3 regions of the Paenalkalicoccus suaedae genome follow, and region 3 is predicted to be linked to each of the others. Evidence: riboswitches for the same ligand, from Rfam matches in the RefSeq annotation. Region 3 holds a riboswitch; each other region holds the start of a gene.
The links. Region 3 has a riboswitch for S-adenosylmethionine ahead of FLK61_RS15090 (methionine ABC transporter ATP-binding protein). Riboswitches for the same ligand answer to the same signal wherever they lie in the genome.
Positions count from the first base shown of each region.

Region 1: linked by a shared signal. The riboswitch ahead of FLK61_RS02285 (sugar ABC transporter substrate-binding protein) and the one ahead of FLK61_RS15090 (methionine ABC transporter ATP-binding protein) in region 3 are both predicted to bind S-adenosylmethionine.
Region 2: linked by a shared signal. The riboswitch ahead of sfnG (dimethylsulfone monooxygenase SfnG) and the one ahead of FLK61_RS15090 (methionine ABC transporter ATP-binding protein) in region 3 are both predicted to bind S-adenosylmethionine.

Region 1 covers NZ_CP041372.2:365,375-369,802, reverse strand. The annotation lists gene FLK61_RS02290 (sugar ABC transporter ATP-binding protein) at 1-946, opposite strand, end outside; gene FLK61_RS02285 (sugar ABC transporter substrate-binding protein) at 971-2,089, opposite strand; SAM riboswitch class I at 2,182-2,319, opposite strand; SAM riboswitch class I at 2,958-3,074, shown strand; gene FLK61_RS02280 (2,3-diketo-5-methylthiopentyl-1-phosphate enolase) at 3,168-4,358, shown strand; gene FLK61_RS02275 (2-hydroxy-3-keto-5-methylthiopentenyl-1-phosphate phosphatase) at 4,355-4,428, shown strand, end outside.
Region 2 covers NZ_CP041372.2:3,811,575-3,816,002, forward strand. The annotation lists gene FLK61_RS19200 (S1C family serine protease) at 1-244, opposite strand, end outside; gene FLK61_RS19205 (RQC-minor-2 family DNA-binding protein) at 482-1,897, shown strand; SAM riboswitch class I at 1,980-2,082, shown strand; gene sfnG (dimethylsulfone monooxygenase SfnG) at 2,187-3,266, shown strand; gene FLK61_RS19215 (hypothetical protein) at 3,381-4,428, opposite strand, start outside.
Region 3 covers NZ_CP041372.2:2,806,426-2,810,853, reverse strand. The annotation lists gene FLK61_RS15095 (MFS transporter) at 1,002-2,252, shown strand; SAM riboswitch class I at 2,372-2,479, shown strand; gene FLK61_RS15090 (methionine ABC transporter ATP-binding protein) at 2,628-3,653, shown strand; gene FLK61_RS15085 (methionine ABC transporter permease) at 3,646-4,329, shown strand; gene FLK61_RS15080 (MetQ/NlpA family ABC transporter substrate-binding protein) at 4,361-4,428, shown strand, end outside.

The sequences.
Region 1 (4,428 bases), 1.5 Mb from region 3:
TCGCTTTCTTGCCTTGAATCGTTAGCGTGCCAGAGGTTGCTCGGCTGGCGCCAAATAGCACCTTACATAGCTCCGTTTTCCCTGCGCCAACGAGTCCTGCTAGACCCACGATCTCTCCTCCTGAGAGCGTGATGCTAACGTTTTTTATAAGCCCGCCGTCGGATAGATCCTGCGTACGGAGTAGCTCTTGCCCGATACGGCGCTTTGCAGAGGCGCCCGCAAACTGCGCCTCCAGCTTTTTGCCAAGCATCGCTTCCACGATCACATCCGTCGTTAGGCCAACGGTCGTGCGCTCAAGCACATCCTTGCCGTCACGCATCACCGTAATAGCATCACAGTGATCGAGTAATTCCTTGAGTCGGTGAGAAATGAAGATGATGAGCATACCACGTTGTTTAAGATCCTTTACGACGCGAAACAGCGCTTCTGTCTCTGTATTACTTAGTGGCGCCGTCGGCTCGTCGAGAATGAGAATACGACAGTCTGTTGCAATTGCTCGCGCTAACAGCACCATTTGCTTCTCCGCAAGCGTTAAATCCTGTACAAGCTTTTTGGTTGGGATAGCGACGTTTAACTCGCTCAGTACTTCCTTTGCCTTTTTGTGTAGAGAGCCCCATCCTACAGTCAATCGCTTTTGCGCAATGAGCTGTCCGGATAAGACGTTTTCCGCTACGGTGAGCGCCGGGAATAAGGCCGTATCGACCTCTTGGTGCACGAGCTGAATCCCTTGGCGTTGCGCCTTTTTGGGAGAGCCCGTGTCCACCTTTTCACCAGCAATCGTGATCGTGCCAGAGTCCTTTTGATGCACCCCGGCAAGCACGTTCATCATCGTCGACTTCCCCGCCCCATTTGCACCGATTAATGCATGTATCTCGCCTGCCTTCGCCTTAAACGTCGCCTCCTGCAACGCCTTTACGCCAGGAAACGAGAGCGATATGTCCTTCATCAACAGTTCCACGTCATCACCCTATTACTTATGATAGTCTTTTAATGTCGTCATCCAGTCTTCATGAAACGCATCTGTTTCTCCCCAGCCGTCCACAACATCGGCAAGTGTCACCATGTTAACTGGCTCGTCTGATGCAGCTAAGTCTTCTCGAGAGATGAGCGTTGCTTCTAAATCGTACGTCTCAGGCGTTTCTTCTCCTGCAAGCTTTTTCGCAAGTAAGCGTAGATTCACGGCTCCAACTAGCTTTGGATCAACCGCAGCGGTATACTCCCACGCGCTATTTTCCTGCTGGATCAGCTCTAAGTCTGCGTTCGAAACATCGATTCCATAGATCTTCACGTCGGAGCGTCCCGCTTCCTCAATCGCGCGAGCGGCTCCAATCGCAAACGCATCCCACGTCGCAAAGATCGCATCTAGTTCACCCTCTGGATATTGGTTAAGTAGCGCTGCTACAGCGTTTTGCGTTTGCACGCTCGTGTCCTCTGCTGCAACACCGAAGCGACTTACCTCAACAAGTTCTGGGTTTTCTTCTAAAATAGTTTCATAAACAGCGTTACGTCGCACCATCGGCGGGAAGCCGTCGACCCATAGGTAGGCAATGCTTGCTTCCCCGTCAAAGTCCTCAACAAGCTGATCGAGTGCCAGCTGCGCCAACGCCTCATCGTCCTGTGATGTCAGTGTGACGCCATCGATTTCAGCAAGATCCGGGATCGAGTCAAACGTGACGACCTCAATGCCTGCTTCTCGCGCTCGCTCAACCGCCTCCACCGTTGCTGCATCGTCTCCGTGAGAAAGAATTAAGCCGTCGACCTGACTTGTAATTGCCTGATCGATTGCATCGTGAAATCGTGCTGTATCCCCGTTTGCGGTAAATACGTCGACATCAAAGCCAAGCGACTCTCCTTCTTCCTGTACACCCGCTAAAAACTGTGCGGTGTGATCATCCCCACCAATCTTTCGAATCACGCGGACAGTGACGTCTTCGTCTGATGCGAATCGGTCTGGCACTCCTTCGAGCGAAGCCTCGTTTGACGTTGCGCCTTCCTGAGCGTCTGTTGCTGGTTCATTTTCCCCACACCCTGCTAGTAGAGCGGCTAGTGCTAATCCTGACGTTAGTAACCATTTGTTTTTCGCTGACATATTTTCTTCTCCTCCATCTGCTCCCCCGAGAACGTCCACGTAAAAAAGCCTCCTTCTTGTATAAGAAAGAGGCGGAAGCATGCATGGTCCGTCTCTTATCTCTCAGACTTAAATAAGCCTGTTGGATGTAGCACCGTACCTCACACCTTCTAGGAGGTTTCCGCAAATGTGCGGAAGGCCGGTTGCCGGGCGTCATAGGGCCAAATCCCTCAGCCAACTCTCGATAAGAGCAATATTTTTTTGTGTGTTGCGTTGGGAGTAATCATAAATCCTGAGTAGATCATTTGTCAATACCTTGAATGCAAGAAAATTTGAAGGAGAGTTTGTCAATTGGTTGGGGATGACTTTCCATATTGTAGAAGTGAAGTTGGACGCATTTTAGGAGAACGTGAACGCACATTGCTGATTTTGAGGAGAAGCTGAACACATTATTGGAGAACATAAACACACTTTGCCAAAATTCACTGAGAAGATGAACACACTTACCATAAGTGCGTGCAAAACCGCCAGTTGCCCTGTGCTCCCGCCTCGTGGGGTCTTCGTAAAGTGGCAGTTGGGCAATGTAAGGTCCTTGAGTGGTGGAATGTCTATGAAGTGAAGACATCATTTTAGAAACCAAACACAAAATAGGAGTTACCAAACACGGAATCGCAAAAACGGCGAGTTACCAAACACAAAAACGAAGATACCAAACACAGAATGCCAAAAATACGGACTTACCAAACACGCAGCTGCCTACCTAAAGCTGAAACCACTAAACGTGGCTCTACGTCCCCTCTCCTCCCCAATCTGAAAAAACTATTTGACAGCTCCTCCTTTCCCTGTCATAATCTGTTTCAACGATTCAAAATTGCATAATAATTTCAAACTCTTATGTAGAGCAGGTGGAGGGACGATCCCTATGATACCCGGCAACCTGTTTCGGTCAGACGTTGACTGATTCAAGGTGCTAATTCTCTCGCGCAGGATGCGTGGCAGATAAGAGGACATGATACCTGTCAGTACAAACCGACACGTCCTCTTCCATTTGCGAAGTGGACGTTTTTTATTTTCTCAAAAAGAAAGTGGGGCATGTGACATGAGCTTTGTGACAGCAACGTATCTCGTACCAGGCGGGCTTGACTTACATAAAAAAGCGGAGGGCATCGCGCTCGGGCTCACAGTTGGATCGTGGACGGATTTGCCGGCGCTCGAGCAGGCGCAGCTCAAAAAACACAAGGGCGAGGTGATCGCGACAAACGACGGCACGCCAAAAGCGACCATCACGATTCGCTATCCGGCGGTCAATTTCACGCCTGACATCCCAGCGATTTTAACAACGATTTTTGGGAAACTATCGCTAGACGGAGAAATCAAGCTTGTTGACATTGCCTTTGACGACGCACTAGCAAAGCAGTTCCCAGGCCCACAGTTTGGCGTTGATGGCATACGCGAGCTGATCGGCGTGCACGATCGCCCGCTCGTCATGAGTATTTTTAAAGGCATGATCGGCAAAGGACTTGATGAATTCGAAACGCAACTAGACGCCCAGGCTCGTGGTGGCGTGGACTTAGTAAAAGACGATGAAATTCTATTTGATAACCCCCTCACGCCTTTCGAAGAACGAGTAAAACGCGGGAAGCACATCTTAGATAAAGTCGAACAAGAAACGGGACGACGCGTCCTTTACGCCGTTAACCTGAGCGGACGCACCTTTGAGCTACGAGACAAAGCGCGTAAGGCAGTGAAGCTTGGCGCATCCGCCCTCCTGTTTAACGTATTCGCTTATGGACTGGATACGCTTCAGGCACTCGCCGAGGATCCTGAGATCAACGTTCCGATCATGGCGCACCCAGCCGTATCCGGAGCGCTCACGGCGTCGCCGGACTACGGCATCGCCAACAGCGTCCTACTAGGCAAGCTCCTGCGCATCGCAGGCGCCGATCTCGTCTTATTCCCATCACCGTATGGGAGCGTCGCACTGCCTAAGGAGGAAACAGATGCGATCGCGCTCGCACTAACAGAACCGACCGTCCACCGTGCCGCATATCCAGTACCGTCAGCCGGCATCCATCCTGGACTTGTACCTCACCTAGTCCGAGACTTCGGTGAAATTTCCGTTATTAACGCAGGCGGTGGGATTCACGGACACCCAGACGGATCAGCCGCAGGTGCAACAGCCTTCCGCCAAGCGGTCGACGCGGTGTTAGATGATACATCACTTGAGGATGCAGCCCTTCAAAAGGCAGAGCTCGCAGCTGCCATTAAGCTGTGGGGGCATCCACTATGACGGAACGCACACCGATTATCTTTTGCGACTTTGATGGCACGATTACAACAAAGGACAACATTATTGCCAT
Region 2 (4,428 bases), 1.0 Mb from region 3:
GTTCTTCCGTGTCCGACACAAGGGCAACTCTCTCTTCAGGCGATGAAGTAGCTTCTGTCTGCTCCTGTTGATCTGGCAAAAAATATGCTAATGGATCTAGTACTACATAAGCTAACGTACCGTTAACAGCTAAGAACATTAGTACAACAAACGTAACTAAAAATGAGCGCTTTCTTCTATTCCCACAGGATGAACAGTATTTGCCTCGCCTTTGCATCTGATTTCCGCACGTCGAACAATACATATATTCCCTCCTTCTGTTGTATATACCTAAGACTATCATACCTCTTTATTTACAATCTTGAACCTGTTTTTTTGCTGATAAGAGAAATGTTTTGGAGGTGGTTGGAGTAAAGTGTTTAAGCTTTGCAATCTGCTCTGATGAAACCCAAGGCAGAAGCTTCTCCTCGTCGTCTTCTTTGTCTAATCCCCCCTATCAGAAGTATAATAAAGGTATCACCCGTTGAAGGAGCTGTTGTACATGACTACGTATCAGCTTGGCTACATTATTGAAGCTTACCCATCACTTGTTTTTGTGCCAGTAGGAGCGAAGCGACATGGCTTTCGATCAATTGGATCGAAGGAGGATCAAGCAAATGTGACTCGTTTACAGCATGCTGCCACTCAAGCATTTAATGAATTAACAGCTGATGAAATCGAGCTCTTGACGTCTTTTCTTAAAACGGATGAACTAAGACTTCCTGTGCCAGTACTCGGTAACGATGAGGCGTTCCCAACTCTTGTCCGCCCAGAGCAATTTTTATGGGAGGAAATGTCTGCGCCGATCCCTATTGTGCAGGACTCGTTTTATCCAAAGGAATATGCCAAACTATCGGCTATCCAGCTTGCATCACACGTAAAAAGCGTCGTAAAAGACTTTATCTTTTGCGCAAAGCTCAGCAAGCAGTCTCGCGAGACATGGCTTGAACAAATGCGTGAAGCATTTGATCAGCATCCGTTTATCCAGCTTGCTCAAGCAAAACGACCAATTGTACACGCTGTTGAAGCGTTAAATAAATCTTCTTTACTTGGTGTTCTTAATTATCCAGAGGACATCTCGTACTGGCGCCACCGCGTTGGCGTCGTGATGCGCCCGTATCGACATATCACACCCGAGTGGCGGTACACGATGTGCGAGCATGACAAGGAGCTCGCAACTGACAACGAGACTCTAGTCTGCACATGCTACGAGTGTGACTATGGGATTACGTATGATTTGGACGAAAATCGGGTCTATCTGCCTTTTGAAGTTGATATGCCACAGGCAATCAAACGTATTGCCACCATTGAACGTCAGTTCAATACGATCGCGGAACAAAGTCCCAAAGTGATAACCGCACTTCGGGAGCTCAGAGAATTACACGATTTCCTTAAGCCATACGAAGAGAAGCTGGTCACGATCTTAACACTCCAGCAGGAGGCAAACACAAACAGCGATCATCCGGCAGTTGTTGCATACCAAGCGATTGATAGCATTCGATTGCCCAATGAGGAAATTGAACCTACGCTTGTGAGCCTGCAACACGTCTATTTACCAGATGTAGCGGTGCTTAAAAAGGTGTCGACCTGGCTGACACTGGACGAGCGCACGCTTTTAGAGGAGCTAGAGCAAGTCGAGGATACTCTACGCAAAAGCGTCGAAGCGAACAGACCAAAGCCGGATGATATTTTATTTAGCCGAAAAGGCTTCTCTATTACGCGAGTGGAAGTAGAATCGATTCAACAGCTTGTTAGCATGGAGCCTATGGAGATTTCGTCTTATCAGCTCGTACAAGCGTTAAAAGGAAACCCGTCAAACAAAATTCGAACGTTAGGACTTCATCAGTCAGCCTTATTTGGACGACTTCATGACTGGCCTGAAAAATATATAACGAAGCTTGTTCAATCAATCATGTAAAATTATCTGTTCGTTCAAATAATTCTAAAAACTTCTTGACCTTTTTAGTAGACCTGCTAGAATAAAGCCTAACTTAATCATTTTCTTATCACGAGAGGTGGAGGGACTGACCCTACGAAGCCTCGGCAACCGGCTATTGCACGGTGCCAAGTTCAGAGGATCTATAATAGATCCGAAGATGAGATTAGACGGATAGCCACATGTTGATGTGACTTCAAGCCCTCTTTTCTTCACCTTAAAGAGGGCTTTTTATCGTGATAAGAGGATGCATAAACAAGGAGGAATAGAAATGTCGAATGTACAATTTGCGTATTGGGTTCCTAATGTTAGTGGTGGATTAGTCGTGTCAAAGCTCCCTCAGCAAACAGGGTGGGATGTTGAGTCAAATAAGCGCTACATACAGCTAGCTGAAGAGGTTAATTATGATTATGCACTGTTCCAAACGCGTTGGTTTGCAAGCTATGGAGCGGAGAATCAGTTAGAAGCCATCACCCTTGCCTCTGCTTTAGCAAGCGTAACAAGTAAGATTAACCTTATTGCAGCTGTCCATCCGGGTCTTTGGCATCCTGGTGTATACGCGAAGATGGTCGCAACACTTGATAATATTAGCAATGGGCGTGCCGCATTAAACGTTGTTAGTGGATGGTTTAAACAGGAGTTTATCGGTTACGGGGAGCACTGGCTTGATCATGATGAACGCTACCGTCGCTCTTCTGAATTTATTCAAGTATTACGTGAGCTCTGGACAAAGGAAGAAGCAACGTTCCAAGGTGACTTCTATCGAATCAATCAGGCTCCGTTAAAGCCAAAACCAGTAAATGGTCAGCCTCCTGTATTCCAAGGTGGTAATTCAAGTGCAGCTCGCGAAATGGCGGCCGAGCATTCCGACTGGTACTTTATGAATGGAAATACACTTGAAGGCTTTAAAGAACAGATCGAGGACGTACGTGCAAGAGCGAAAAAGTATGGACGTGAGGATAAAATAAAGTTTGCCGTAAATGGCTTTGCCATCGTGAGAGATACAAAAGAGGAGGCGGTTGGGCTTCTGCGCGATATCGTCGCAAACGCGGATGACGAGGCTGTGAAAGGCTTCCGAGAAGCTGTTAAGCACGCTGGTCAATCTGCTTCTGACGGTCAAGGAATGTGGGCAAACTCGTCCTATGAAGACCTAGTCCAGTATAATGATGGCTTTAAAACTGGACTTATTGGTACTGCCGAGGAAGTATCGGAGCGTATCCTAGAGTTAAAAGCAATTGGCGTTGATTTAGTACTCACAGGGCACTTCCACTATGAAACGGACCTGCAACGCTTTGGCGAGGAGGTAATCCCGCTCGTCAAACAAAAAGAGCAAGTGTTAGCGCGCGTGTAAGAAGCATAGTAGGGTATCTTCTTCTTTGTCCCATCTCCCCCGATAGACAAAGTGGATAAAATAAAGAGAGCGGGATGCCAACATAATGGCATCCCGCTCTCTTCTATTTACTTTCTAATTACCTATTAATTCATCGTTCTCTTGAGAAAACGCTTCGCGAATGATGTCGTAGGATTTCTTTAATCTCGGTTCGTACTGAGGCAAGTCCCATGTTTCCCACGTGTAAGGCTCGAAGGAAATCGTATTGCCGCTAGCTTGTGGCAGCGTATCGACAATCTCGCCATTCGCATCCGCCTGCATGACAGCTACGTGAATCTCGTCAACATCACGCATCACCTGCTCTCCTTCACCGAAGAAGTCACCTAGCACCTCGCGCTGACTCGGGTCGGTAAAGTGTAGTAAGAGCCAAGGAATTCGAATTTCGATGATCCCATTGTCTTCACTAATTTGATAGTCAGCGAGCGAATCATAGTCTTCTGATTCAGGATCGGCATTACCGCGTCGGAGCTTACCCGTTTCATACGTATCGAACGGTATTAACTCCTGTGTACTTGGAATTAAGAGCTCTCGATTTAGTACATAATCAATCGTCTCAAAGTTTCCAGAGTTACTATCCGGAGTCTCCCCATAAATTTCGATCAAATCCAATTGATCTTCGTATAGGAAAGCTAGATAATCATAATATTGATCCACCCAGATGCGCGATTCCTGCTCATCCTGACTAATTTGAGCAATAAATTCCACGCCTCGATCAAAGTCGAGATTTGGGAAGTCAGTTGATGTCGTATTCCCCTGATCTGGGACTGTATCGAATAAAAGATACGCGTCACCGTCAGCAAGTTCATCTCTATTAATACGTGCATATAGGAAGGTTTCGTCATAATCTAGTTCAAGCGAGTTTAACGTGTTATCACCAGTAGCGATTTGCGTTGCTTCAGGCCACTCCTCGTCCTCACCATTTACAATGACCTTATCTCGATCAAAGGCTAAAAGACCAAAGCGTTGCTCATTCGTTTGTGTATTCGACCAAAACGGGCGTCTGTCTGGATTATCATAGTCCATCGTGTTCCACGTACGTTTAAACCATTCATCCTGCCAAGAGAATACCATTCCACCAAGCATTCCTTCTGCAATGATATCTTCATACAGGTTGGCAACTAAC
Region 3 (4,428 bases):
GAAGGTGGGATTACCTCCGGTCCTCCCACGCTCAAAGTTCAAATTGTCTAAATGCCACCTAGTTTCGTTAAGTTTTCTTAGCTTCACAAGGGTAGAGGAGTCAGCTCTACGAACACCCTTCGACATTAGCAGGGTCTGAATCTAAGCCTACTCGTCGGGCAGGAGTCGACTGTCGTCTCTTCCTGAACGCCCTTCTGCGTGGTCTTATCTCCAGCCTATTCCTGCTAATTGTCTCCGGGTATTCTCCGAGTCTGCCTCCTCTAGAGCTTCTAGATGATAAGAGTAAATTTAAATACAAAAGCCGATCTTAGCAGAATAGAATGCAAGATCTAAACCATAGTATCAAAGTGAAAAGTTCTTAAATTGCACAAACGTTGTGTTAGAGCAATTCTTGCTCACGGTACATTTCTCTTGTATATGGTACATAAATATTTTATACGGTACATAAATCTCGCACAGCGTACATTTCCTAAAGAAAATAAGCCTCAACGTACATTCATTCCGAATACGGTACATTCATTCCGAATACGGTACATTTATTTTTTATACGGTACATAAAAATCTTCATTGCTAAAAAGTCACTTATCTACAACCATATACTTAAAAAGAAAAGCTTTTCAACAAAGAGAAAGGCTCTTTATCTATGCCTTTTTTAAATCAAACGCAGAGCTGGCAGACCCGGAGGACATTCGGAGACAATCCATAGGGGAAAGAGGTTTTTGAGATCCCACAGGAGGCGCTTAGGAGGAGACGACAGTCGAGTCCTGCCGACGAGGAAGCTCAAAGACCGGCCCTATGGATGTCGTAGAGTGTCCGGAGGGCTGACAACTCGGAGAGAAGATTTAAACTAGTTAGCACTCCAGCAATTTCAGCTCGAAGAGCTGAGAAGGTATTTGTATTTAACTAGTTGACACTTCACATCCAAGCTATACAAAATCCCAAAACTACCTTATTATTTAGAGAGACGAACTAATTCGATAAACATAGCACAGGAGGCAACAATGGGATCACTAGCTGGTGATTGGCGCGACCAATTTAAACAGTACAACAAAAACGTCCGTTTATTCTTACTAAGCTCCATCCTCGTAAACATCGGGATGGGCATCTTTATGATCATCTACAACTACTACATACGAGAGCTCGGCTTTAATGATCAAACAAACGGGTCCGTCATCGCCATGCAGGCAACCGCAACTGCGATCACTTTATTACCTATTGGTATCCTTAGTGACCGAACGGGCCGTAAAAAAATCATTTTAATAGGCACCATTTTTGCAGGAGTCAGTCTCTTCGTGCGCGCGATGGTGGGGGCTGAGTCCCTTCTCCTAAGCGGAGCGTTCATGACGGGACTCTTCATGGCCTTTATTCAAGTCACAGCCATTCCCTTACTTGCTGAAAACTCAACGGAAAAGCAGCGCGTTCATTTGTTCAGCTTTAACTTTGCCGTCATTATGATTGCAAATGTTATCGGAAATTTACTTGGAGGCTCGTTAAGTGATTTCTTCATTTTTCTCTTCCAAGTATCGGAGCTTTGGAGTATCCGATTGACATTATTAATTGGAGCAACGTTTTATATAGCTGCGATTATTCCAATTACAAAAATCCGCGAAGAGCGCAAGATTCGAACAGCGAATGTTCAGAAGAAATCCTTCCGCCAACTTTTTCAAACGAATCGGAAAGGGCTTAAAATTATTATGCTGTTTGCGGTGGCGCAGATTATTATTGGCTTTGGATCAGGGCTCGTGATTCCGTATTTGAACTTATATTTTGTCGATCGATTTGATGCGTCGTATACGTCTGTCGGACTGATTCTCTCGTCTGGACAGCTGATGACGGCGATTGCGATGATGATCGGACCGGCGGTAGTGAAGCGGCTTGGTGAGGTGCGGGCCGTTGTGCTTCTGCAGCTCATGTCAATTCCGTTCTTGCTTATTACTGCCTTTACGGAGCAGCTCTGGCTTGCAGTGTTTGGCTTCCTATTCAGACAAGCGCTGATGAACGCCGGGAATCCGATTCAGATGTCTCTGATGATGCGGAGCGTCGATGATTCGATCAAGGGCCTCGCGAATTCTGTTGGTCAAGCGGTATTCCAGCTCGGCTGGGCGGTCATGGGTCCAGTTTCGACCACGATTGTCCTGGTCTATGGCGCTTACAACGGCTATGCAATCGTGTTTAGTATCACCGCAGGACTGTATATTTTAGGCACGACGTATTTCTTCCTTGTCTTCCGTCATAATAAGCCCACTTCTTAGGGGAGAAACCTCGTAGGAAAAGCGTAGACACATTTCTGAAAACGAACGATGTTTTTTGTTGACAGAACGAATAGGGAATGATAATATCCATATCAGACTAATAAACGAATAAAGATATCTTCTTATCCAGAGAGGTGGAGGGACTGGCCCTATGAAACCCGGCAACCATCAAGCATTCGCTTGGAAGGTGCCAATTCCAACAAAGCGTGTGCTTTGAAAGATGAGAGGAAGGCTTTTTACTTTTAAGTAAACCCTTCTGTTCATCTATATGACAGAAGGGTTTTTTCGTATCCTTACGAGGATTTTTTTATTCGGTTGACGCGTCTATGCGTTAAACGAATATTGATTACAGTTATTGTGGAAGGATGGACGACGTTGATTACTTTATCAAAAATAGCAAAGACATTCCGTACTCGTGACGGAAATGTGACAGCTGTCGATAATATTGATTTAACGATCGATAAAGGCGAAATCTACGGCATCATTGGCTACAGTGGTGCAGGTAAAAGTACCCTTATTCGACTGCTAAATATGCTTGAGGCACCAACATCCGGTACTGTATCGGTTGCTGGGAAAGAAATGAATAAGCTTTCTAAAAGACAGCTCAGACAAGCAAGACAGGAGATCGGGATGATCTTCCAGCATTTTAATCTCTTATGGTCACGAACTGTCGAAGAGAACATTGCGTTTCCTCTAGAGATTAAAGGGGTCTCAAAGGTTGATCAGAAGAAGAGAGTCGATGAGCTCATTAAGCTTGTAGGACTAGAAGGTAGAGGGGGATCCTATCCATCTCAGCTATCTGGAGGGCAAAAGCAGCGCGTCGGTATTGCGCGAGCACTAGCCAACAATCCTCAGGTGCTATTATGTGACGAAGCGACATCGGCACTTGATCCGAAGACAACAGACTCTATTTTAGAGCTACTAACGGATATTAATAAAAAGCTCGGATTAACGATCGTGCTCATCACACACGAGATGCACGTTATCCGGAAGATTTGTCACCAGGTTGCCGTAATGGAGCAAGGTAAAATTGTAGAAAGAGGTCCTGTATTGGATGTCTTCCGCAAACCACAGCAGGCAATGACAAAGGAATTCGTCAAGCAGGTTACTGAGCCTGAAGAGACAGAAGAAGCAATCAACCACCTCTTTAAAGAGGATGGGATTGGGCACGTGCTACAGCTTACATTTGTAGGCGGAGAAGCACAGCGACCACTCATTACGGACGTTGTTCGTAAATTTGATGTCTCCATTAGTATTTTGCAAGGAAAGATCTCGCAAACGCAAAACGGTCCTTACGGTTCTCTATTCATCAGTATGTCAGGTGACAAGAGCCAGGTTGATGGAGCTATTGCGTTTATCCAAGAGCAAAAAGTAGACGTGGAGGTGATCCACCATGGCTAACTTTTTACTAGGATCTGTATTTTTAGGTGATGTAAACTGGGAGAACATGTGGGATGCAACGCTTGAGACACTGTATATGTCTCTTATTGCACTCGTAGTTACATTTGTATTAGGGATTATGTTAGGGCTGCTTCTCTTCTTAACGAGTCGAGGACAACTTTGGCAAAATAAAGTAATAAACTTTGTGATCGGTGCTTATGTAAATATTTTTAGATCGATTCCGTTTATCATTTTAATTGTCTTATTAATTCCATTTACACGAACTATTTTAGGGACATTCTTAGGTCCCTCCGCCGCACTACCAGCGCTTATTATAGGAGCAGCACCATTCTACGCACGAATGGTAGAGATTGCGCTCCGTGAAATAGATAAGGGAGTTATTGAAGCCTCTAAATCAATGGGAGCTTCTAATGGACAAATTATTATGAAGGTTTTACTACCTGAATCCATGCCAGCCTTAGTATCTGGTATTACTGTAACAGCGATTGCGCTTGTCAGTTATACCGCAATGGCAGGGGTTATTGGAGCGGGTGGACTAGGTGACCTCGCATTCCGCGATGGTTTCCAACGAAACAATCCAGAGATTACGATTGTTGCAACGATTATCGTCCTAATAATCGTCTTTATTCTTCAGTTTATTGGCGATTATTTAACGAATAAAATTGATAAGCGATAAGCTTACAACACTTTTTAAGGGGGATTTATCCATGAAAAAAGCACTACAGGTAGCAGGAGTAGCATCATTATCAGTAGCATTCTTAGCGGCTTGCGGAGG